Regions from separate parts of the Salinivibrio sp. SS3 genome, predicted to be linked through region 2. Evidence: predicted binding sites of a transcription regulator. Region 2 holds the regulator's gene; the other holds the start of a gene.
The links. The regulator MetJ, encoded in region 2, represses methionine synthesis genes. The targets are predictions, from matches to a motif close to TTAGACNTNTANANGTCTAA.
Positions count from the first base shown of each region.

Region 1: the regulator MetJ is predicted to act here: its motif matches at 5,597-5,616, upstream of BGL48_RS11235 (MetQ/NlpA family ABC transporter substrate-binding protein).

Region 1 covers NZ_MEBQ01000033.1:64,006-75,406, reverse strand. Annotated here, with positions in the region: gene bioB (biotin synthase BioB) at 1-824, opposite strand, end outside; gene bioA (adenosylmethionine--8-amino-7-oxononanoate transaminase) at 933-2,207, shown strand; gene BGL48_RS11250 (VOC family protein) at 2,291-2,716, opposite strand; gene BGL48_RS11245 (GNAT family N-acetyltransferase) at 2,845-3,360, opposite strand; gene BGL48_RS11240 (multidrug effflux MFS transporter) at 3,384-4,598, opposite strand; gene BGL48_RS11235 (MetQ/NlpA family ABC transporter substrate-binding protein) at 4,773-5,570, opposite strand; gene BGL48_RS11230 (LON peptidase substrate-binding domain-containing protein) at 5,727-6,296, shown strand; gene BGL48_RS11225 (sigma-70 family RNA polymerase sigma factor) at 6,360-6,992, shown strand; gene BGL48_RS11220 (ChrR family anti-sigma-E factor) at 6,989-7,663, shown strand; gene sstT (serine/threonine transporter SstT) at 7,970-9,187, shown strand; gene mlc (sugar metabolism global transcriptional regulator Mlc) at 9,326-10,540, opposite strand; gene queE (7-carboxy-7-deazaguanine synthase QueE) at 10,805-11,401, shown strand, end outside.
Region 2 covers NZ_MEBQ01000012.1:58,881-70,281, forward strand. Annotated here, with positions in the region: gene BGL48_RS06385 (bifunctional aspartate kinase/homoserine dehydrogenase II) at 1-874, opposite strand, end outside; gene metB (cystathionine gamma-synthase) at 936-2,102, opposite strand; gene metJ (met regulon transcriptional regulator MetJ) at 2,289-2,606, shown strand; gene BGL48_RS06400 (malic enzyme-like NAD(P)-binding protein) at 2,685-3,929, opposite strand; gene rpmE (50S ribosomal protein L31) at 4,188-4,403, opposite strand; gene priA (primosomal protein N') at 4,620-6,821, shown strand; partial or broken gene cytR (DNA-binding transcriptional regulator CytR) at 6,991-8,001, shown strand; gene BGL48_RS06420 (SPOR domain-containing protein) at 8,074-8,631, shown strand; gene hslV (ATP-dependent protease subunit HslV) at 8,782-9,318, shown strand; gene hslU (HslU--HslV peptidase ATPase subunit) at 9,321-10,652, shown strand; gene BGL48_RS06435 (1,4-dihydroxy-2-naphthoate polyprenyltransferase) at 10,813-11,401, shown strand, end outside.

The sequences.
Region 1 (11,401 bases), on a different contig from region 2:
AAGGTTTGCATTTGCTCGTTCATGTCTTCGCGTCCGGCAGACAGCCGCACTGCCGATTTGGGCATCATGATCCGCGCCACCGCGATAATGCGGACGAAATCGAACGGGTCGACGTCATCGACGTTCTCAAGCGGTGTGCCTTTCACTTTAACCAGCATGTTAATCGGCACGCTTTCTGGGTGAGCAGGCATATTGGCCAGCTCGACCAGCAAACCAGCGCGATCGCGGGCACTTTCGCCCAGGCCAATAATGCCGCCGGAACACACCTTCATTCCCGCGTCTCGCACGTTGGATAAGGTATCGAGGCGCTCTTGATACGTCCGCGTGGTAATAATGTTGCCGTAAAACTCAGGAGAGGTATCGAGATTGTGGTTGTAGTAATCCAGTCCCGCCTCCGACAAGGTCTTGGCTTGCTCGGCATCCAACATGCCCAGTGTCATGCAGGTTTCCAACCCTAATCCTTTGACGCCTTGGATCATATCGAGCAAATATGGCATATCGCGTTGCTTGGGATTTTTCCAAGCGGCCCCCATGCAAAAGCGCGTCGCGCCTGAGGCTTTGGCTTTTTCCGCCGCTTCAAGCACGCGTTCCACTTCCATTAAGCGCTCTTTCTCAACATCGGTGCGATACCGCGCACTTTGCGGACAGTATTTGCAATCTTCTGGACACGCGCCGGTTTTGATCGATAACAGCGTGCTGACTTGCACTTGGTTGGCAGGATGATATTCACGATGCACTTGCTGCGCGTCAAACAGCAAATCCATGAAGGGTTTATCGAACAATGCTTGCACTTCCTGTGCGGTCCAGTTGTGTCTTATTTCCACGCGGTTTTCCCCGTTGTTGTCGTTTTAATGCTTGGCTAGTCTACCCACAGACGTTAACCTGTCAACACAACAAGATCACACTGGTTTACATCTGATTTATTTATGAGCATCAACACCCATTTTGACCGTGAACATATCTGGCACCCCTACACTTCAACGCTCGACCCTTTGCCTTGCTTACCTGTCTCACACGCAAGCGGCGCCGAGCTATATCTTGAGGACGGCACCGCTTTGATTGATGGCATGTCGTCATGGTGGGCAGCCATTCACGGCTACAACCACCCTGCTCTGAACGCCTCAGCGCATCAGCAAATCGATAAGATGTCGCATGTGATGTTTGGCGGGCTCACCCACCAGCCCGCGGTATCGCTTTGTGAGCGCTTGGTTGCGCATTCACCCGCCCCGCTCACTCAAGTGTTTTTGGCCGATTCAGGATCGGTATCAGTAGAAGTAGCGCTTAAAATGGCGATGCAATATTGGCAGGGACGCGGCGAGTCACGCGCACAGTTTTTGACCTTGCGTCATGGCTATCATGGCGACACGTTCGCCGCCATGTCGGTGACGGATCCTGATAATTCGATGCACAAACTCTACAAAGGGTTTCTGCCCCAGCATCATTTTGTGCCATCGCCACAAAGCCGCTTTGACGGTGAGTGGGATCCTAGCGACATACAGCCTATGCGCGACGCACTCGCCGCCCATCACGGCCAACTGGCCGCGGTGATCTTAGAGCCCATCGTGCAAGGCGCAGGTGGAATGCGCTTTTATCATCCCGAATACCTGCGTCAAGTGCGCGCTCTGTGCGATGAATTTGATGTACTGCTGATTGTGGATGAAATCGCCACCGGATTTGGCCGAACAGGAAAACTATTTGCCTGCGACCACGCGGGGATCAGCCCAGATATACTCTGCGTCGGTAAAGCACTGACCGGTGGCTACATGACCTTGGCCGCCACGCTCACCACCCGCCATGTGGCTGATACCGTCTGCAGCGGTGATGCAGGCTGTTTTATGCACGGTCCCACCTTTATGGGCAACCCACTCGCCTGTGCCGTGGCCTGCGCCAGCATTGATACCTTGTTAGAAAGTAACTGGCCGCAGACGGTCGCGCACATCGAGCAGCAGCTGAAAACTGGCTTAGCGCCTGCTCGCGCATTGGAATCTGTGGCAGACGTGCGTGTGCTTGGCGCAGTTGGCGTGATAGAGCTGACCAAACCGGTGAACCTGGCCGATATTCAGCCCTTGATGACCGCCCAAGGCATTTGGGTTCGCCCGTTCGGCAAACTGGTGTATGTGATGCCACCTTATTGCATCCGCGACGACCAACTCGACCAACTCACCCAAGGTATGATCACCGCAATTAAGCAGTTTTTTGGTGAGTAGAGAGCCGATAACGCACACACCGCCCCGTTGAAGATGGGGCGGTGTTTTTCTTTCTGGGAAAGCGAGCGGTGCGGCTTTGTGCGTTACTCGTAGAGGTATCTTTCTTCAGTTTTGTCGGATGAGTAAGCGACCAATTCCCACTCAAAACCGGCTTTGTCATAGAAGTACATCCGCTTGCGGTGGGTTTCGTGCGCCATTGAGCCATTGGGTTGATAACCTTTTTCAAGCAGGCGTTCGCGGATGGTATCGATGTCATCAATGATCAGACCAATATGATTCACGCCTTGAGATTTGTAGGTACTGCGTGGCTGTATGCTGGGCTCTGAACTTGGGTTGGGCTCTTGCAGTGCAAAGTAGCAGTGCTCATTGCCCACATGCACCCAACGATATCCTTTTGGCGATTGGGCATCTTGGCGAATTTTAAAATCGGGGACAGCCACCGCCAAAAACGCTAACGCCGCATCCATGTCTACCACAGTCATATTTACGTGTTCGATTGTTGTCATCATTCATTCCCTTTATCCGTGCTATCGAAAACTGAGCTTGGAAAGCTAACATCGAGATCAAGGTTAAAACCTCAATATAACTTGAGGTCAACGAACAAAAACAAAATCAGTAGTCTGGGGAAACACTTAAATCATGCTGCGGTATAGGTGTAGATCCAGTCGTCGTAACAAACACCGCCAATGGCAAAGGCATCGGGGTCAATACGACTGAGTTGAAACCCTACCTTTTCTAGCACACGCGCAGAGGCAAGATTACCCGCGGTCACCGTCGCATTGATGGTTCGCGCACCAACACGATGGATGGCAAAATCGGTGACGGCCTGCAAAGACTCAGTCCCATAGCCTCGCCCGTGATAAGGCGGCAACAGTAAATAGCCGACTTCAGCAACATCCTGCTCAAGCAAAAAGCCGGTGACGCCAATTGGCGTTTGTGTCGCCGTCTCTACAAACACCAAGCACAACCAGTGCTTAGCGTCCGGAGACCAGGGTGTGAGCCGTTGCTCAAATCGGGCTTCAATCTCATCTAGTGGCATAGGATCAAAACATTGTGCAATGACGGCATTGTCTGTGTGTAGGCGGTGGAACAACGCCCAGTCCGCTTTGATCATTGGCCGCATGCTCAGGCGCGGAGTTATGAATGGAAACATGCCCTTTTCCAATGTCGTATTTGTCATGATGCCTCACTCGGGGTACTGGCGACGTTGACTTTCGGGGCGGCAAAACCGCGGAAAATATTGTGAACAGAAAGCAGCGCAAATACGCCCACCACTATACCAAGGTGCCAGGCTTCGCTAACGCCCAAACCCAATAGCGCCATACTCATCAACGCAGAAATAATCATCTGTCCGCCACCGGAGAGCGCAGCGACGGTACCGGCTTGGTTAGAGTAAGGCTGCATCACCTGCGACTGAGCGCACGGCAACGCAATCCCGTTACCAAATACCATAAAGAACTGCCCGATCATCAGCAGTAAAGGGTCCATCGGAGTCAGCCATAACCAAACCGCAGAGGTGAGCTGCATCATCGGTGCCATCAGTAGCATACGCTTAGTACCCAAACGCGGGCGAATGCGCGACACTAGCGTACTACCTAGCAATAAGCCACACGTGGGAATAAGCGCCCACAGCGCATATTGATCCGAGGTCATCCCGATGCGCTCTTGCATTAAAAACGGCATCAGCGACACCGTGGTGATCACCAAGGTAAAGTTCAGCCAGCTAATACTGGCGAAATAGAGAAAGTATGGTGTTTTTAGCAGTGCGCCATAGCGGCCAAGTATCACCTTCACATTGGGCAAGGGTGAACGGGCGTGCATGCTCTCTTTGAACAGAAAAAACAGCACGCACCACACCAAGCTGGTGTACACCATCAGCAAAATAAAGATCGCCAGCCAGCCTAGATTGTGGTTAACGAACCCGCCAATAACGGGCGCCACGATGGGCGTGAACGACGCCACCATAATCAAATACGACATCGCTTGCGGCAGTTGATCCCCCGAATACGAGTCACGCGTAAAGGCGCGTGAGAGCACGGCACAGCAGCCGGTTCCCATTCCTTGAATACAGCGGCCAATGACCAACCCCGTGAAACTGGCGCTAAAGCTCACCATCACGGTTAAGCCAATCAAAGAGAGTAATACACCGGCTAACAATACACGGCGACGACCAAGCGCATCTGAGATAGGCCCATAGATAAACTGTGATGGCCCGAACCCGAGTAGATAGGCAGAGATCAGTAGCTGGACATTGTCCATACTGAGGTTGAAATCACGAGCTATCCAGGGCAAAGACGGAAATACTAAGCCCATGCTGAATTGCCCAATGCTGACGGTCAGGCATGCCAGCAATACGGGCGACCAATTAAATGGGCGACTAGCCGATTGCATCCAGTTTCCTATGCGTTTTAGTGATGTGGGGAGGTAGATCTCGCGACCCTAACACAGGGTGGATCAGCGAATAGCTACTATGGTAGCAGCAATAACTGTATGAGTGGTAAACAAATAGTGACGTTTGGCTATCGGCCAGCATTGCACTGACCGATTATATGGGGTGACGGTGATTTAGAATGCTGGCTCTATGGTGCCATTGAAGGTGTCTTGCAAAAATTGACGTGTTTTGTCGGACTGGAATAACGCGAGTAATCGCTGATACGTCGGGTTATCTTGGTCGTCTTTGCGCGCGGCCACTACCATCACCGCGAGAGGCGCATTTTTGGATTCCAAGAAAATGCCCTGCTCGCTCGGATCAAGCCCTGATGACATCACATAGTTCATAGTGATCGCCGCGGCATCGACATCTTGTAAGCTGCGCGGCAGTTGTGCGGCCTCGACTTCAACAAATTCGAGCTGTTTAGGGTTGGATTGAACGTCCTGAAGCGTGGCTTTAAAGCCAACATTGTCAGCCAAAGTAATCAAACCTGCGTCTTCCAGCAATAACAGCGCGCGACCGGCATTAGTGGGATCATTGGGGATCGCAATGTGTGCGCCATTTGCTAACGCCTCAATATTGTCGACTTTGTCAGAATAAATCCCCATCCGCATTAAGATCGAACGACCAATCGATACCAACTCGCTATCGTGGTTTTGGTTAAAATTATCAAGAAACGGCTGATGCTGATAACTGTTTAAATCCAAGCTGCCATCCGCTAAGCCTGCATTAGGCGAGATATAGTCGGAGAACTCCACGACCTCAACATCAATCCCCTCCTCTTTCGCTTGCTTAGCCACCGACTCAACCACTTGCGCGTGGGGACCTACCGTCGCGCCAATTTTAATCGTTTCATTCTCCTCAGCGCATCCTGAGAGCAATACCGCGACGAGCAGTGACGCGAGACTGACACCAAGTTGTTTTATCTTCATTCCCTTTACCTTTTTTGACCGGCCATTTAGACGTCCAGAATGCCACAGCAGCAATCAATGTCAATATGATTAGCGCCATCCAAAGCCTATCTTGATCGCATGCGCCCCACGACGCGTAGTGGGGAGCATGTTGAATCAATAGAAGGAGGCATAAGTATGACTAAGCTGTTTCCTTTGCCCCTGTTTTTGCTACCGGGTGGCAGGGCAAAACTGCGCATTTTTGAACCCCGTTATTTACGCCTCGTCCGAGAGTGCTCTGCAAACCAAGAGGGGTTCGTGCTGGCAATGATGCAGGGAAAACGCCTGTACAAATACGGCACACTGGTCGACATTGTCGATTTTGAAACACTCTCTGACGGTTTATTGGGGATTACGATCGCCGGCCGTCAACGTGTGGAAATTCTATCGACCGATCAAGAAGCCGATAAGTTGTGGGTGGGTGACATACGGGCTCTCAATGATTGGCCTCATGACGAGTATTTGGATGATGACCAAGCCGACGATAAAGCGCATATTGCTGCCGGGCTAAAACATGTCTTTGCGGCCCATCCTGAGCACGCAGAGCAATATGAGGCGGCCCCTTTCGACGACTTAACTTGGAGCTGTCAGCGTTGGCTGGAGATATTGCCGCTTTCTAATGCGCAAAAACAATGGTTTATAGCGCAAGAATCGGCAGAAGAAGCGAAACAATTCATCAGTCAGCTGCTCGAAGAGGAAGTCGAGTGATCCAATCACTGCTACTCACGTACTGGTAGCCAAATGGACGGCTACGACAGATAGGACTCAACTATGACTGCGCCACAAACCATGTATACTGAGACCACCATTTCCAGACGGGACACGCGTGCCAACATGACTGACGTGACGAAGGAAGAGTTGTCTGCATTATTATTAAAAGTCTCGGAGAAGCGCGACCGCGCCGCTTTTGAACGTCTTTTCCGGTTTTTTGGTCCCAAGATCCGCTCGTACGGTGCCAAGCACCTTCGTGCTGACGGCCAGGCGATGGAATTGGTACAAGAAACCATGTTAGTGGTGTGGCGCAAAGCCCACTTGTATAACTCGGACAAAGGCGCAGCGACCACGTGGGTGTTCACCATTATGCGTAATATTAGCTTTGATATGTTGCGTAAGGTGCAATCGAACCGGGAAGACAATTTCAGTGATGATATTTGGCCCGTGCTCGAATCCGGCCAGCAGGACAATGAATCGGATGCGGGTGCGCAATATATGATGGATCAAGAGTTGCTGTCGTTCATTGATGAGTTACCCGACGTGCAACAACAAGTGGTAAGAGGCGTTTATCTGAAACAGCTTACCCATCAAGAGTTGTCAGAACAGTTGAACGTGCCGCTGGGCACCGTAAAATCCCGATTGCGTTTAGGTCTGGAAAAGCTCCGCAATCACCTGGAGGTAAAACAATGATTAAATATCACCCATCGACCGATTTACTTGATGCGTTTGCAGCTGGCAAACTGCCCACCTCGATGGCGATTGCGTTGTCAGCGCATGTTGAGCTTTGCCAGGAATGCCAAGCATATGTCGCCGCTGCAGAAGCTTCGCTTGCACAGACCGTGTTCGACGAGGAAGAAACGGCCGCTACTGATTGGGATTATGCGGCTGAAGACGAAATGCTTGCTGCCATTTTCGAAGATACGGCCGCCAATGATGGTGCCGTCGATGCACAAGCACCCGTCCGTGCAACACAAATAAGTGTCAGTGACAAAACCTACACACTGCCACGCGCGCTACAACGCTTTAGTGATTCCAACTGGTCATCATTTGGCAAAGTGCAGCGCGCCCGGTTGAACCTTGATGAAGGGGCAACACGTGCCAGTTTCCTTCATATTGATGAAGGCGGCTCGGTGCCAGCGCACACCCACAAAGGTTATGAATTAACACTGCTGCTTGACGGTACCTTCGAAGATGAAAGCGGTGAATACGTGCCGGGCGATTTTATCTTGCTCGATAGTCGTCATCACCATACGCCATTCACCCAACAAGGCTGCCTATGCTACACGGTTGCGAATGCGCCGCTCTATTTCACTAAAGGCGTAAGCAAACTACTCAATACCGTGGGACATGCGATTTACTAAAAATTTCTGTGTTAGTTGTTATCCTTCTGGCGGCTGCGAAGCCGCCTTTTTTTATGCTAAAGAGGCAAGAGAATGCATGCATTTACTCGGCGAAGCTCCCCGTTATCATCATTAATCTCGCAGCGATAACAGAATAATTACACCTGGTAAACCTTTACTTAATGACAACTCTCCGCCTCAACCCTACATAACTAGTGCAAAGTAGTAATTTTCCCTTTACATCAGGTGAATCAAACTGGTTTAATTCGTCACTTCTAACGATTCATTAACAGCCATTGATAATAAACACAGTGAAGTGAGAGTCACATGAGTCAAACACAACTCGCCAGTGTCAGCCGAGGCAACTCGTTGGTACTTCAAATCCTTGTCGGTATTCTTGCCGGCGGTGTCCTTGCATACCTGTCTCCTGAGTGGGCAGCGAATGCAGGGCTGTTCGGACAACTCTTTGTCAGCGCGTTGAAAGCCGTCGCCCCCATTTTGGTCTTCGTTTTAGTGGCAGCTTCCATTGCTAACCAAAAGCAAGGACAGCGCGCCAACATGCGTCCCATTATTGGTCTATATCTTGTCGGTACGCTGGCTGCCTCACTGACGGCAGTCACCATGAGTTTCTTATTCCCAACAACCTTGGAATTTGCCACCACAGATGCCAGCATCACCCCACCAGAAGGGATTGGCCAGGTATTAAGCACCTTGCTTTTCAATATCGTGGATAATCCAGTCAGTGCATTGATGAACGGTAACTACATCGGGATCCTCGCTTGGGCGATCGGTTTGGGGATTGCTTTGCACCACGCATCAAATGAAACCAAGCGCGTATTTTCCGACGTGTCAGAAGGCGTGTCGATGATCGTGCGCTTTGTGATCCGTTTTGCGCCTTTGGGTATCTTCGGTTTGGTCGCCAGCACACTGGCTAAAAGTGGCTTTGATGCCCTAGCAGGTTATATGCACCTTCTCGGTGTGCTATTGGGTAGCATGTTCACCATCGCATTGGTGGTTAATCCAGCGATTGTGTACTTCAAAACAGGTCAAAACCCCTACCCACTGGTTTTAAAATGCCTACGTGAAAGTGGCATAACCGCCTTCTTTACCCGTAGTTCAGCCGCTAACATCCCGGTGAATATGCAACTATGTCGCCGTCTTGAGTTGGATGAAGACACCTACTCGGTTTCGATTCCACTGGGTGCAACCATTAACATGGGCGGTGCGGCGATCACCATTACCGTATTGACGTTAGCGGCGGTTCATACACTGGGCATTGAGGTGGATATCGCCACCGCGGTGCTACTGAGTATTGTCGCGGCAGTATCAGCCTGTGGTGCATCTGGTGTGGCCGGCGGCTCATTGCTGTTGATCCCACTGGCCTGTAACTTGTTCGGGATCCCACAAGAGATTGCTATGCAGGTGGTAGGGATTGGCTTTACCATTGGCGTCTTGCAAGATTCCGCGGAAACCGGCCTCAATAGCTCAACCGATGTGGTATTTACCGCAGCCGCTTGCATGGCTGAAGAAAGAAAAAATAGTTAACATCGCTATTTAAAGAAACACTTTCACAAAAGCAGGTGCGAATCACCTGCTTTTTTTATCTCTGATAGACAGGACAAAGCCATCATTCAGGTTAGTTTTTCAGCGTTACCAGGCGTCATAGCACTGAAACGACGACGCCTATCCTTCCAGCACTTTCATCAGCAAATTGCCATCGTACATGGCTTGTTTGACCATCGCCGCGCCAGGCATGGTGGCTTGGGTGTAAAAATAGCTCTCTTCCAACACCAGGTGCTTACTATATAACGGGATGGTTTGGGTCTTTAAACACTCCATAATCGCGGGATAAAGCACGCTCTTGGCACGATTAAACTCTCCGCCAAAGAGTATTTTTTCTGGATTGAATAAATTCACTACAATCGCGATAGCCGTACCCAGGTGATGCCCCAACTCAGTGATCACCTGATGCGCGAGCCCATCGCCTGCCACCGCCGCGTCGCAAATGCCGTCTATGGTTAATGGTTGACCCTGTAACTGGCTCGCGTGCCCCTCATCCAGTAGCGTCTGTACCTGTTCATACACGGCAGAGAGACTGGCGACCGTCTCAAGGCAACCATAATTACCGCAAAAACAGCGTTTGCCGAAAGGCTTAATCTGGATGTGGCCCAACTCGCCCACATTGCCAATACGCCCTTGAAGGACTTTACCCTCGAGTATGATGCCGGCACCGACCCCATTATGAACAGCCACCAACACTGCACTATCGGATTCTTTCGCGTTGCCAAATAACTTCTCTGCCAACGCCCACGAGCGCGTATCGTTACCGACAAATACTGGCAGCCCCGTCTCACGATGTAACACCGGCCCCAGCGGCATATGATCAACCTCAAAGTATGGCATCTGGATCACTGTGCCTTGCGCACTGTTCACCAATCCAGGGAGCGAGACCGCAATACTGGTCACGCGATCGACCGTCCCTTGGTGGCGTGAGAAAAAGGCTTTTACGTATTCAACCACCGTGGAAAGCAAGGCATCCTGCGCCATGACATCAATTTCATGGCGTTCTTGAATAAGGATTTCACTACTCAGTGAGTGCAGTGCCATGGTGAGATAACCACGCCCTAGTCGCATGGATAAGAATTGCCAGCCCTCATTGTCCAGCACCAAGCCGACAGCGGGCCGGCCACGCATGCTGGTACCCTGTATTTGTGTTTCTTTGACCAAGTGCGCGTCCATCAACTCTCGAACAATTTTGGTAATACTGGCGGGTGCTAATTGACTGCGTTTCGACAGTTCGATCCGAGAAATCGGGGCAAAACGGTCGATTAAATTATAAATCGTCCCCGCATTTTTACGCTTGATGTGATCAATATGTCCCGGCTGCCCAATAATCATGCCTTGTCCTATAACTGCTTGGCTATGGTGATACCCCTGATACCACCTGTCTTCGTGAATTTTTTTACTTCGCGAACTAATTGTGAAGCAGTAAGCCACTAGCCCGTGATGTGGGTCACTTTAGATCGCTGAAATCGCGCACAAACTCACAAAACCCGCTTAAACAGTAACGCTGTTCAACGGCTAATCACGCGTGAAAAAACAAGATCTCAGCCGTATTCATTGGCATAATGTGGCGCTTTACATCGACCGCTACCAACCATCATGTACCGAGTTAACGAAATATTTGAAACCATTCAGGGCGAAGGCACGTTTACAGGGGTTCCCTCTGTGTTTGTCCGATTACAAGGCTGCCCTGTTGGTTGTGCCTGGTGCGATACCAAACAAACTTGGGAAACCGATGAAAAAGATCGGAAAGACAAGATTTTCATCATTGATAAGTCTGAAGACTCTCCCGCTTGGTGCTGGCTCAGCGCTGATACGATTACCGCCGACATTCTAAGCCGCTATCACGCGCGTCATATTGTGATTACCGGTGGTGAGCCTTGCCTTTACGATTTAAAACCGTTAACCCATGCGCTAGAAGCCGCTGGCTGCCAATGCCAAATAGAAACGAGTGGTACTTATCCGATTGAAGCGTCGGCTAATACCTGGGTCACTGTGTCTCCGAAAATCAATATGCGAGGGAAGTTGCCAGTGCTGAAAGAGGCAATGGCGCGGGCAAATGAAGTGAAACACCCGGTCGGAACAGAGAAAGATATTGATCAGCTTGATGCGCTACTCACCACCTGCCCGCCGCCTGATACGGCGACCATTGCGTTACAGCCGGTGAGTCAAAAAGCGCGCGCGACCCAGCTGTGC
Region 2 (11,401 bases):
CTTGGGTGCAACGCAAGGTTAGGTCGGTGGCACTTTGCGCTACCGGCTGTAAGGTGCGGCTATGCAGCACAGGGGCAGCCAGACGCGCCAGCTCGCCGGCCTCGTCAAGACGAATCAAAGGTAGCAAACAGGCATTATCAACATGGCGAGGATCGGCGCTATACACCCCGGCGACATCACTCCAAATAGTCACACGGCTGACGCCCGCCAGCGCCCCCAAGACAGTAGCCGAGTAATCGGAGCCATTGCGCCCCAACAGCACCGTCTCTCCCGCTTGGTTTTGTGCCATAAACCCGGTGAACACCACATGTATATCGCTATGCTGCGAAAGCTGATTTTGCAGCAAAGGCCAGGACGCCCCCCGATCCACTTCTGGTTGAGCGGCGCGCTCGGCGCGCAAACACTGGCGTGAGTCTAACATCACCGCCGCACGCTGATGCTGCTTCAATAACTGGGCCAACAGGCGCGCCGACCAGACCTCACCAAAACCTTGCACGTAAGCTTTGTCATTTTCACTCACGCCCTTATCGCCCAGCGACGCGATGGTGGCAATATCCGCATAAAGTGCATCCACCAGCTGTTGTTTTGTCTCTCCATCCACCAAGTTTTCAATCAAATCTTGCTGGAAGGCGCGCACCGTTTGCAAGGTCTCATGCGCCACTCGTCCATCCTTGTCTAATTGCGCCAACCACATGATCAGCTGGTTAGTGGTTTTTCCTGCCGCAGATACCACGATCAAGTCTTGCTGGCTCGCATGCGCGGTCAATACATCGACCACGCGGCGATAGCAATCAGGGCTCGCAAGGCTACTGCCACCAAACTTGTGTAATTGGCGTGGTGACTCTGGGGACGTTTCCATCGGTTGCGCATGCATGGCAAGGTCTCTCTTAATGTCTATCAATCTCGGTAAAACGGCGCGCACGGCGGCGCAGCCTCTATCGGGGGTTGCCCCCTAAACGGGCAAAAGCATTCGCCAAATCGGCGACCAAATCTTGCGCATCTTCTAATCCAATCGACAAGCGTAATAAGGTCGGCGAAATGCCGGCTTCTGCTTGCGCTGCGTCACTCATGGCTCGGTGCGTCATCGAGCCAGGGTGAGTGATCAAGCTTTCCACGCCCCCTAGCGATTCGGCCAGAGCAAATAACGAAAGGCCGTCGATAAACCGCGCCACACCGGCTTGGTCGGTCTCTAACTCTAGGCTCAGCATGCTACCAAACCCCGCTTGCTGACGCGCCGCAATTTGGTGACCAGGGTGAGAGGCCAACCCGGGATAGTATATTTTCCGCACCGCCGGCACCGTTTGTAGGTAGCTCAGTACCGCTTCAGTGTTGTGCTGGTGTTGTTTAACGCGCGCGCCCAGTGTACGCAACCCTCGCAATGTCATATAACTGTCAAAGGCATTGCCCGTCGCCCCTAAGCAATTTCCCCACCAAGCCAGTGTGTCTGCCAATTCATCCGTACGCGCGACCACCACGCCACCGACAATATCGGAGTGACCATTAATAAACTTGGTGGTGGAATGGACCACCATATCCGCGCCCAGCGCAAACGGCTTTTGCAAGGCGGGCGATAAAAAGGTGTTATCCACCACCACCCGGGCCCCAACTTGATGGGCCTTTTGGCTTATTTCTGCGATATCGACCACGCGTAGAAGTGGATTAGATGGAGTTTCCACCAGCACCAACTTGGGCTGCTTAGCCAATGCCTGCGCCAACGCCTCATGGTCGGATTGATCGACAAAACTCACCTGCCAAATGCCTTGTTTGGCGCGTGATTCGAGCAAGCGATAGGTGCCGCCATAACAATCGTGCGGGGCGACGATATGATCGCCTGCCTCCAATAGAGATAACACCAAGTTTATCGCCGACATGCCACAGTTAGTCACTACCGCACCCGCGCCCCCCTCTAAGTCAGTCAGCGCTTGTTCCAACTGCGCACGCGTTGGGTTGCCGCCTCGCGCGTAGTCGTAGGTAGGCACATCCCCCAGAGCCGGGAAACGGTAATTGGTCGATAAATACAAGGGAGGCACTACCGCATGGTGCTGGGTGTCGGTGCCAATCCCAGTGCGAACGGCGATGGTGTCGGTTTTTTTCTCAGTCATGATCTGTCCTTGCTAGTCTGGTTTGCGCATGGTGGGCGTGATCCAGGCGTCATACTGCCACCTTACCCGTCGCTTTTTGGGACGTCAACACTTCTAGACGTCTACACTCCTTTGCATGTGGCGGTTAATATAGCTAAAATCTCCGCAGCATCATCCTGGGTATTCCTTAATCAAGATAGGTGAGACATGGCGCAGTGGAACGGCGACTACATTAATCCGTATGCCGAACATGGTAAAAAGAAAGAGCAGGTAAAGAAGATCACCGTCTCTATCCCATTAAAAGTACTAAAAATTCTTACTGATGAGCGCACTCGTCGTCAGGTGCAAAACCTGCGTCACGCGACCAACAGCGAGTTGTTGTGTGAGGCATTTCTTCATGCCTACACCGGTCAACCTCTGCCAACCGATGACGATATCCGTAAGGATAAACCCGACAGCATCCCCGCCGAAGCGCGTCGGATCATGAAAGAGCTGGGTATCGAATTCGACGATAGCGAATACTAAAAAAACCCGCCAACCGGCGGGTTTTTCATTACCTGCAGCATCGTGCTGTCTGCCACTTGCGCATGGCAACATGCCTCGCTACATCATATAGTTTTCTGGCATCTCGATACGAGCTACGCCGGTTTCGACGGCCGCCAGCGCCACTGCACGTGCTACTTTCGGCAACAAACGCGCGTCCATGGGCTTGGGAATGATGTAATCAGGACCAAAGCTGAGCGAAGACAAGCCGGCGGCGTCTAATACTGTTTGTGGCACCGGCTCTTTGGCTAAACTGCGAATGGCCTCGACCGCGGCCAGTTTCATCGCATTGTTAATTTCACTGGCACGCACATCCAATGCACCACGGAAAATAAACGGGAAACAGAGTACGTTATTGACCTGGTTGGGGTAATCCGAACGCCCGGTTCCCATGATCAGATCATCACGGACTTGATGTGCCACATCCGGGTGGATTTCAGGATCCGGATTCGAGCAGGCAAATATCACGGGCTTGTCTGCCATCAGCTTCAAGGCCTCTGGTGAGAGTAAGTCTGGGCCAGATACGCCAACGAACATGTCCGCGCCTTCAATCACATCTTCGAGGGTACGTTTATCGGTGTTATTGGCAAACAGCTGCTTGTATTTGTTGATATCATCACGGCGCGTATGGATCACGCCTTTACGATCCAACATATAGATTTTTTCTCGCTGCGCACCACATTTTATTAATAGCTCCATACAGGCAACCGCGGCCGCGCCAGCACCCATGCACACCACCGTCGCCTCACGGATATCTTTGCCTTGTAGCTCGAGCGCGTTAAGCATGCCGGCAGCAGTCACGATGGCAGTACCGTGTTGGTCATCATGGAATACAGGCACTTCGCACCGTGCAATCAGTTGTTTTTCAATTTCAAAACAATCAGGGGCTTTAATATCTTCGAGGTTGATACCGCCAAAGGTGTCAGCAATATTGGCCACGGTATCAACGAACTCATCAATAGTGCGGTGTTTCACTTCAATATCAATCGAGTCCAAACCGGCAAAACGCTTGAATAATAACGCTTTACCTTCCATGACGGGCTTAGAAGCCATGGGGCCTAAGTTCCCCAATCCCAAAATCGCGGTGCCGTTTGAGATCACCGCCACCATGTTGCCTTTACCCGTATAGCGGTAAACCGCATCCGCGTCTTGCGCTATCTCTCGCACCGGCTCAGCAACGCCAGGACTATACGCTAGGGCGAGATCCGCGGCCGAGTCGGCCGGTTTGCTCAATTCAACAGAAATTTTTCCGGGAGTAGGGTATGCATGATAATCCAGCGCTTGCTGGCGTTTATCGTCCGACATCTAGTGTTCCTAATTATTATCGTGAAGGGATAGATAACCAATATCGCCAGGGAAGCGTGAACGATATTAGCCAGACACTCGACAAACCACACAGGGAAGGTTTGCATTCGCATAAAGATGGTAACGCAGGGAGCAAACGTCCACCAGTGCTAACACGCATTCGCGATGATGCTCGGACCTGTTGCCCCAATACAAGGACGATACGATCAAAAAAAGGGACGCTGATGCGTCCCTTCTCTGTATTCGGTCAATAGCGGCTTATTTTTTGCTGCTAAGGGCACCGAAACGCTTCTTAAAGCGGTCAACACGGCCACCGGTATCAAGGATACGCTGCTTACCAGTGTAGAATGGGTGACACTTGTCACACACGTCTAGGTAGATGTCTTTGCCTAGAGTTGTGCTGAACGCGAATTCGTTACCGCAAGAGCATTTTGCTGTGACGGCTTTGTACTCTGGATGGATACCAGCTTTCATAGGGATAACCTCATCTTGAAGGCCGTGTCGCTCTCCCGATCCTAAGCCGGGCACCACACGTCGTTAACAAACATTTTCTAAGGCGCGCAATTCTAATCAAGCGCCCTCTTTTTCGCAACTTTTTTGTGCAATCATAGCGCCAGCTGAAAGGCATCAAGGCTTTGCCAACGTGTGGCTAACCGTTACACTGAGATTCCTTCTGGCCAATAAGATGTTGTGATGGAACAATTTGCTCAGGTAGCGTTGCCTGTCCCTTTGCCGAAAACCTTTGATTACCGTATCGCAGACGATCAGCATCCGGTCGTCGGCGGGCGCGTCAAGGTGCCGTTTGGACGCCAGCATAAAGTCGGCATCGTTACCGGCTTGTCGTCCACGGCCAGTGTGGAAACCAGCCAACTCAAAGCAATTGATACCGTACTCGACGCGCAACCGGTCTGGACCCCCGCCGTTTATAACCTTTTGCAGTGGGCCAGTCGCTTTTACCATCACCCGCTTGGCGATGCGATGGGGGCGGTGATGCCGACTTCGCTGCGTAAAGGACGCCCGGCGACATTACAGCAACAAAAATGGTGGCAAATTACCGAATCAGGACAAAACCAACCTCTATCAGGCCTGAGCCGCGCCCCCAAACAAGCCCGAGTGTTGCAGCTGCTCACTCACGGCCCGGCCACCCAAGCCGACTTAATCGAACAAGACATCGGCGCGCCGGTACTAAAAACAGTGGCAGAAAAAGGCTGGATCGCGCCCTACTCGCCCCCTTCTCAGGCCAATGCTTGGGTAAAAAGCTTTGCGGTCACCGAAGAAAAGCCGACGCTTAATCACGAGCAAGCGATGGCGGTTGCCACCCTCAATGCCAGCGATGGTTTTGCCTGCGCGTTATTAGAGGGGATCACAGGCTCAGGCAAAACCGAGGTTTACCTCAATGTGCTAGAACCGGTGCTCGCACGCGGCCAGCAGGCGCTAATCTTGGTGCCAGAAATTGGCCTGACACCACAAACCATTCGCCGTTTTGAGCGTCGCTTTGCTGTCCCTGTGACCGTGATGCATTCAGGGCTCAGCGATACCGACCGTCTCAACGCTTGGCTGGCCGCACGCGAAAACCAAGCAGCCATTGTGATTGGTACCCGCTCTGCACTTTTTACCCCCATGGCAAAGCTTGGCATCATCATTATCGATGAGGAACACGACCCCTCTTATAAACAGCAAGATAGCTTTCGTTATCACGCCCGCGATCTGGCCGTCATGCGGGGTTATGAAGAAAACGTACCGGTGATCTTGGGCTCAGCCACGCCGTCTCTAGAGAGCTTGCATAACGCAAAAACCGGTAAATACCAGTACCTCAAACTGACTCAACGTCCTGGTAATGCGGTCACCGCCCGGCAAGGGATACTCGATATCAAAGGCCATCATCTGGAAGCCGGCTTATCCGCACCACTGATTGCCGAAATGCGCCAGCACCTGCAACAAGGCAATCAGGTGATGTTGTTTTTAAATCGCCGTGGTTATGCGCCGGCGATGATGTGCCATGAGTGTGGCTGGCTGGCGAACTGCCAACGCTGTGATGCCTACTACACCCTTCATCAGCGACACCAAGAGTTACGCTGCCATCACTGCGGCCACCAAAAACGAGTGCCCCCGCAATGTGGCGACTGTGGTTCTACCCAGTTGATTAGTGTTGGCGTAGGCACCGAGCAACTCGAATCCCAGCTTGGCGAGTTATTTCCCGAATACAATACCGTTCGCATTGATCGCGATAATACCCGGCGAAAAGGGAGCCTTGAAGGTTACTTGGCCGATATTGAAAAAGGTGAGTATCAAATTCTACTGGGCACGCAAATGCTCGCCAAAGGCCATCACTTTCCTAACGTCACCCTGGTCGCCTTAGTCGATGTGGACGGGGCGCTGTTCAGCAATGATTTTCGCGCGCCTGAGCGTTTAGCCCAATTGATGGTTCAGGTGGCCGGGCGCGCCGGCCGCGCCAGCAAACCAGGTACTGTGTTATTACAAACCCACCATCCAGATCACGCCCTGATCCAATCTTTGGTGCACCAAGGCTATCAAGCCTTTGCCGAATCGGCGTTAAATGAACGGCGTCAGGCATGGCTGCCGCCTTACACGTTTCTTAGCCTCTTTCGCGCCGATGGGCATGAAGAAAACAGTGTCCAGCAGTTTTTACAACAAGTCCGTCAAACACTGGCTGCCTCACCGGTTCAACAGGATGAATGTCATATTATGGGGCCGATGCCCGCCGCGATGGCGAAACGCGCGGGTCGCTATCGGTGGCAACTCCTCATTCAAGCGCCCAGCCGAAAAGTGATGCAGCAATGGCTCCAGGTGGCACTTCCGGCCATCCAACAGCTCCCCCTGTCACGTAAAGTCAGATGGTCATTAGACGTCGAGCCGCAAGACCTTTCTTAATATTCCCTTGCAGTAAAGCGACAGCAATCACACTTTCATTGCAATAAGTGTTAGCTTGTCCGTGTTTAAATCGGACAAGGCTAGGTAGAATAAGGCCGCAATTGGCTAAGAGAACAGGTCAGATGAGCTAATAACTGTCTGATCTCACAATACAGATAACAAGAGGACTGTCATTATGGCGACAATGAAGGACGTTGCCCACATTGCCGGTGTATCTACAGCAACCGTATCACGCGCGCTGATGAACCCTGAAAAGGTCTCGGCCACAACCCGTAAAAAGGTTGAGCAAGCGGTCGTAGAAGCTGGCTATTCCCCTAACTCACTTGCGCGTAATCTACGCCGCAACGAGTCCAAAACCATCGTCGCTATCGTCCCGGATATCTGCGATCCTTACTTTAGTGAGATCATCCGCGGGATCGAAGAAGCGGCGATGGAGCACGGTTACCTGGTTTTGCTCGGTGATAGTGCCCAACAACACCACCGCGAAAACTCATTCGTCAACTTGGTGTTCACCAAGCAGGCAGACGGCATGCTACTGCTGGGCGCCGATGTGCCCTTTGATGTGAGTAAGCCCGAGCAGAAAAACCTGCCCCCGCTGGTGATGGCCTGTGAGTATGCCCCGGATCTTGAACTGCCGACGGTGCATATCGACAACCTAACTGCCGCGTTTGAGGCGGTCAATTACCTCACCCAAGTCGGCCACACCCGTATCGCCAATATTACTGGGGTACCAGAAACCGCACTGACACAATTCCGCTCGCAAGGCTATCAGCAAGCGCTACAGCGCGCGGGGATTACCGTCAACCCAGCCTACAGCGTGGTGGGGGATTTCAGCTTTGCCTCGGGGGCACGGGCGATGACCAACCTACTCTCCCTGCCCGAGCCACCCACCGCCGTCTTCTGTCATTGCGACGTGATGGCCGTGGGCGCGATGCAACAAGCCAAACGCTTAGGCATGCGCGTACCGCAAGATATTTCGATTGTCGGATTTGATGACATCCAGTTTGCGGAATATTGCGATCCTCCCCTGACCACCGTCTCCCAACCTCGCTATGACATTGGTCGTCAGGCCATGTTAATGCTGCTCAACACCTTACAAGGGCGTGAAGTGAACGCAGGATCACGGCTTTTAGATGCCAAGTTAGTGATCCGTGAGAGCGTTGCCCCACCGTCTCGGTAGTAAGACTGGTCAGCACGGGTCGAAGCCAGTAACATGAACGCTTTACTGGCTTTTTGAATTTGAATATTTGCTGTGGCAACTCGTGATTACGTAAAACGTGGTAAAGCACCGCGTAAAAAAAATACCCGTCGGCAACCACCCAAAGCGCGTGCTCGTTTCCCATTAAAGTGGGCGTTACTGGCTGTCTGCTTGGTTGGCGCGTTTGGCTATGGCCTGTACCTATTGAGCAACACTGACGCGCCCGCGCCTAAACCGGCAACAAACGCACAGCCTCAGCCTTCCGCGCAGAGCGATAAGGCACATCTGCCTAAAAAGCCTGAAGAAAAATGGAGTTACATCGAGGAGCTGGAGAGTAAAGAAGTGGAAGTGAAGGCCAAAGCACTGCCACAATCCACGCGTCCTTATCTGATGCAATGCGGCGCGTACCGCAGTCAAGATCAGGCGAATGAGCGTAAAGCGATCATTGCCTTTCAAGGGCTAGAAAGCCAAATCAAGATAAGCCAAGGGGAAAAAGGCACCTGGTACCGCGTAGTATTGGGTCCTTACCCGCGTAAGCGTCAAGCAGAGCGTGACCGTAATATGCTCCGACGCGCCGGAGTTGAACCTTGTGCCATTTGGTACTGGGAATAACACTGCTGCATTGTATCGGCTGGGCCAAGTCTATTCCTTGCCCAGCCTTGATTGAAATCCTCTCCTCACCCCTTGAAAAGTGATCGGTAAAGCCCAACCTCATACAGTAATCACCCATCTGGTGTACCAGACACAAAGAAAGAGGTTCCCGTGACTACAATCGTCTCCGTTCGTCGCGAAGGTAAAGTGGTTATTGCTGGCGATGGCCAAGTGTCACTCGGCAATACTGTCATGAAAGGCAATGCCCGAAAAGTTCGCCGTTTGTATAACGGCCAAGTACTCGCCGGATTTGCTGGTGGCACTGCTGACGCCTTCACCTTATTTGAGCGCTTCGAGCGCAAGCTTGAACTGCACCAAGGTCACCTAACCAAAGCGGCGGTTGAACTTGCTAAAGAATGGCGCACTGATCGCGCACTGCGTCGATTAGAGGCCCTACTGGCCGTCGCCGATGAAACCGCCTCATTAATCATTACGGGTAACGGCGATGTGGTTGAACCCGAACGCGATTTGATCGCTATTGGCTCTGGCGGCAACTATGCCCAAGCCGCCGCGGTTGCTATGCTTGAAAACACGGCGTTAGATGCCCGCGAGATCGCAGAGAAAGCGCTAACCATCGCCGGTGATATATGTGTGTTTACTAACCAGCAACACACGGTTGAAGAACTCGAGAGTAAGAAACAGGATTAGTGATGTCTGAAATGACTCCACGCGAAATCGTGCATGAGCTTGACCGTCACATTATCGGTCAAGACAATGCCAAACGTGCGGTGGCGATCGCACTGCGAAACCGCTGGCGCCGAATGCAGCTTGCCGAAGAGCTGCGTGCGGAAGTCACCCCAAAAAACATCTTGATGATAGGTCCAACTGGTGTGGGCAAAACAGAGATCGCTCGCCGGTTGGCACGACTCGCGAACGCGCCTTTTATCAAGGTGGAAGCCACCAAATTCACCGAAGTGGGTTATGTAGGGAAAGAAGTAGAAACCATTATTCGCGATCTCGCGGATGTGGCGATGAACATGACCCAGCAGCAAGCGATGGAAAAGGTCAAATTCCGCGCAGAAGAACAAGCAGAAGATCGTATCCTCGATATCTTGCTGCCACCAGCACGCGACGCATGGGGCCAAAACGAGGACAGCCAAGAGGACTCTTCAACGCGGCAGAGCTTTCGTAAAAAGTTACGCGAAGGCCAGCTTGATGATAAAGAAGTGGAAGTCGATGTCGCCGCCCCACAAATGGGCGTAGAAATCATGTCGCCACCAGGCATGGAAGAGATGACCAACCAGCTGCAAAGCATGTTCCAAAACCTCGGTGGCAACAGCACCAAAAAGCGTAAGATGAAGATCAAAGACGCCATGAAAGCGCTGACCGAGGAAGAAGCCGCCAAGCTGGTTAACCAAGAAGAAATCAAAGAGCAAGCCATCCACATGGTGGAGAACAACGGTATCGTGTTCGTGGATGAAATCGATAAGATCTGTAAATCAGGCAACACCAGCGGTGGCGATGTGTCTCGCGAAGGGGTGCAACGCGATCTCTTGCCATTGGTCGAAGGCAGCACAGTGTCCACCAAGCACGGGATGATCAAAACCGACCATATCTTGTTTATCGCCTCGGGCGCTTTCCAAGTATCACGGCCGTCTGATCTGATCCCTGAATTGCAAGGCCGCTTGCCCATCCGTGTTGAGCTTGAAGCACTATCTACCGATGACTTCAAGCGGATCCTCACCGAGCCAAATGCCTCGCTCACCCAGCAATATACCGCACTGCTGAAAACCGAAGACATTGATCTGACGTTTGAGGAAAGTGGTATTGATGAGCTGGCCTCTGCCGCATGGCGTGTGAACGAGAAAACCGAAAACATCGGTGCCCGTCGTCTACATACCTTGATGGAGCGCTTGATGGAAGAGGTCTCATACGACGCCAGCGAGCGTGCCGGTCAAAGCGTCACCGTCGATGCCGATTATGTCCGCCGCCACCTCGAAGAGTTAGTTGACGACGAAGATTTGAGTCGTTTCATCCTCTAAGCGTGCGAGAGACCACAACACTAGGGCAGCAAACGCTGCCCTTTTTTGCATCAAAAGTTGAGCTAGCGCAATAGCAAGTCGGATTTCAGCCAACAATGGGTTACTCCTCTCCCCGCTTGCGCGATAATAGTGGCATCGTTTTTTCGTCTTGAGGATCGCTATGCGGCCTTCTACTCTTGCGATATGGCTGGATGCGGCGCGACCTAAAACCCTACCGCTGGCCGTTACCTCGATTTTGTCCGGCAGTGCTGTCGCCGCCTCACAAGGGAGCCTGTCATGGTCAATCAGCTTGATGGCGCTGGTGACTGCCTTATTGCTGCAGATCCTGTCTAACCTCGCGAACGACTATGGTGATGCACTAAAAGGCACGGATAACGCGACGCGTATCGGCCCCATGCGTGCCATCCAATCCGGCCATGTCAGCCTGACCACCATGCGCCGCGCGCTCATGCTCAATATTGGTTTGACCCTACTCAGTGGTGGCTCACTGATTGCGATAGCCTGCCAACAACCGACCGACATTATCAGTTTCTTGCTGCTTGGCGTGATGGCGATAGTGGCAGCCATTACCTACACCGTGGGCAACAAACCGTATGGCTATCGCGGGCTAGGGGATTTATCGGTACTGATGTTTTTTGGCTGGCTCGGGGTGGCCGGCACCTACTATTTGCAGGTCGGTCATATTGATTCTTTAATCATACTTCCTGCCACCGCTTGCGGCTTGCTGGCGGTGGGCGTATTAAACATCA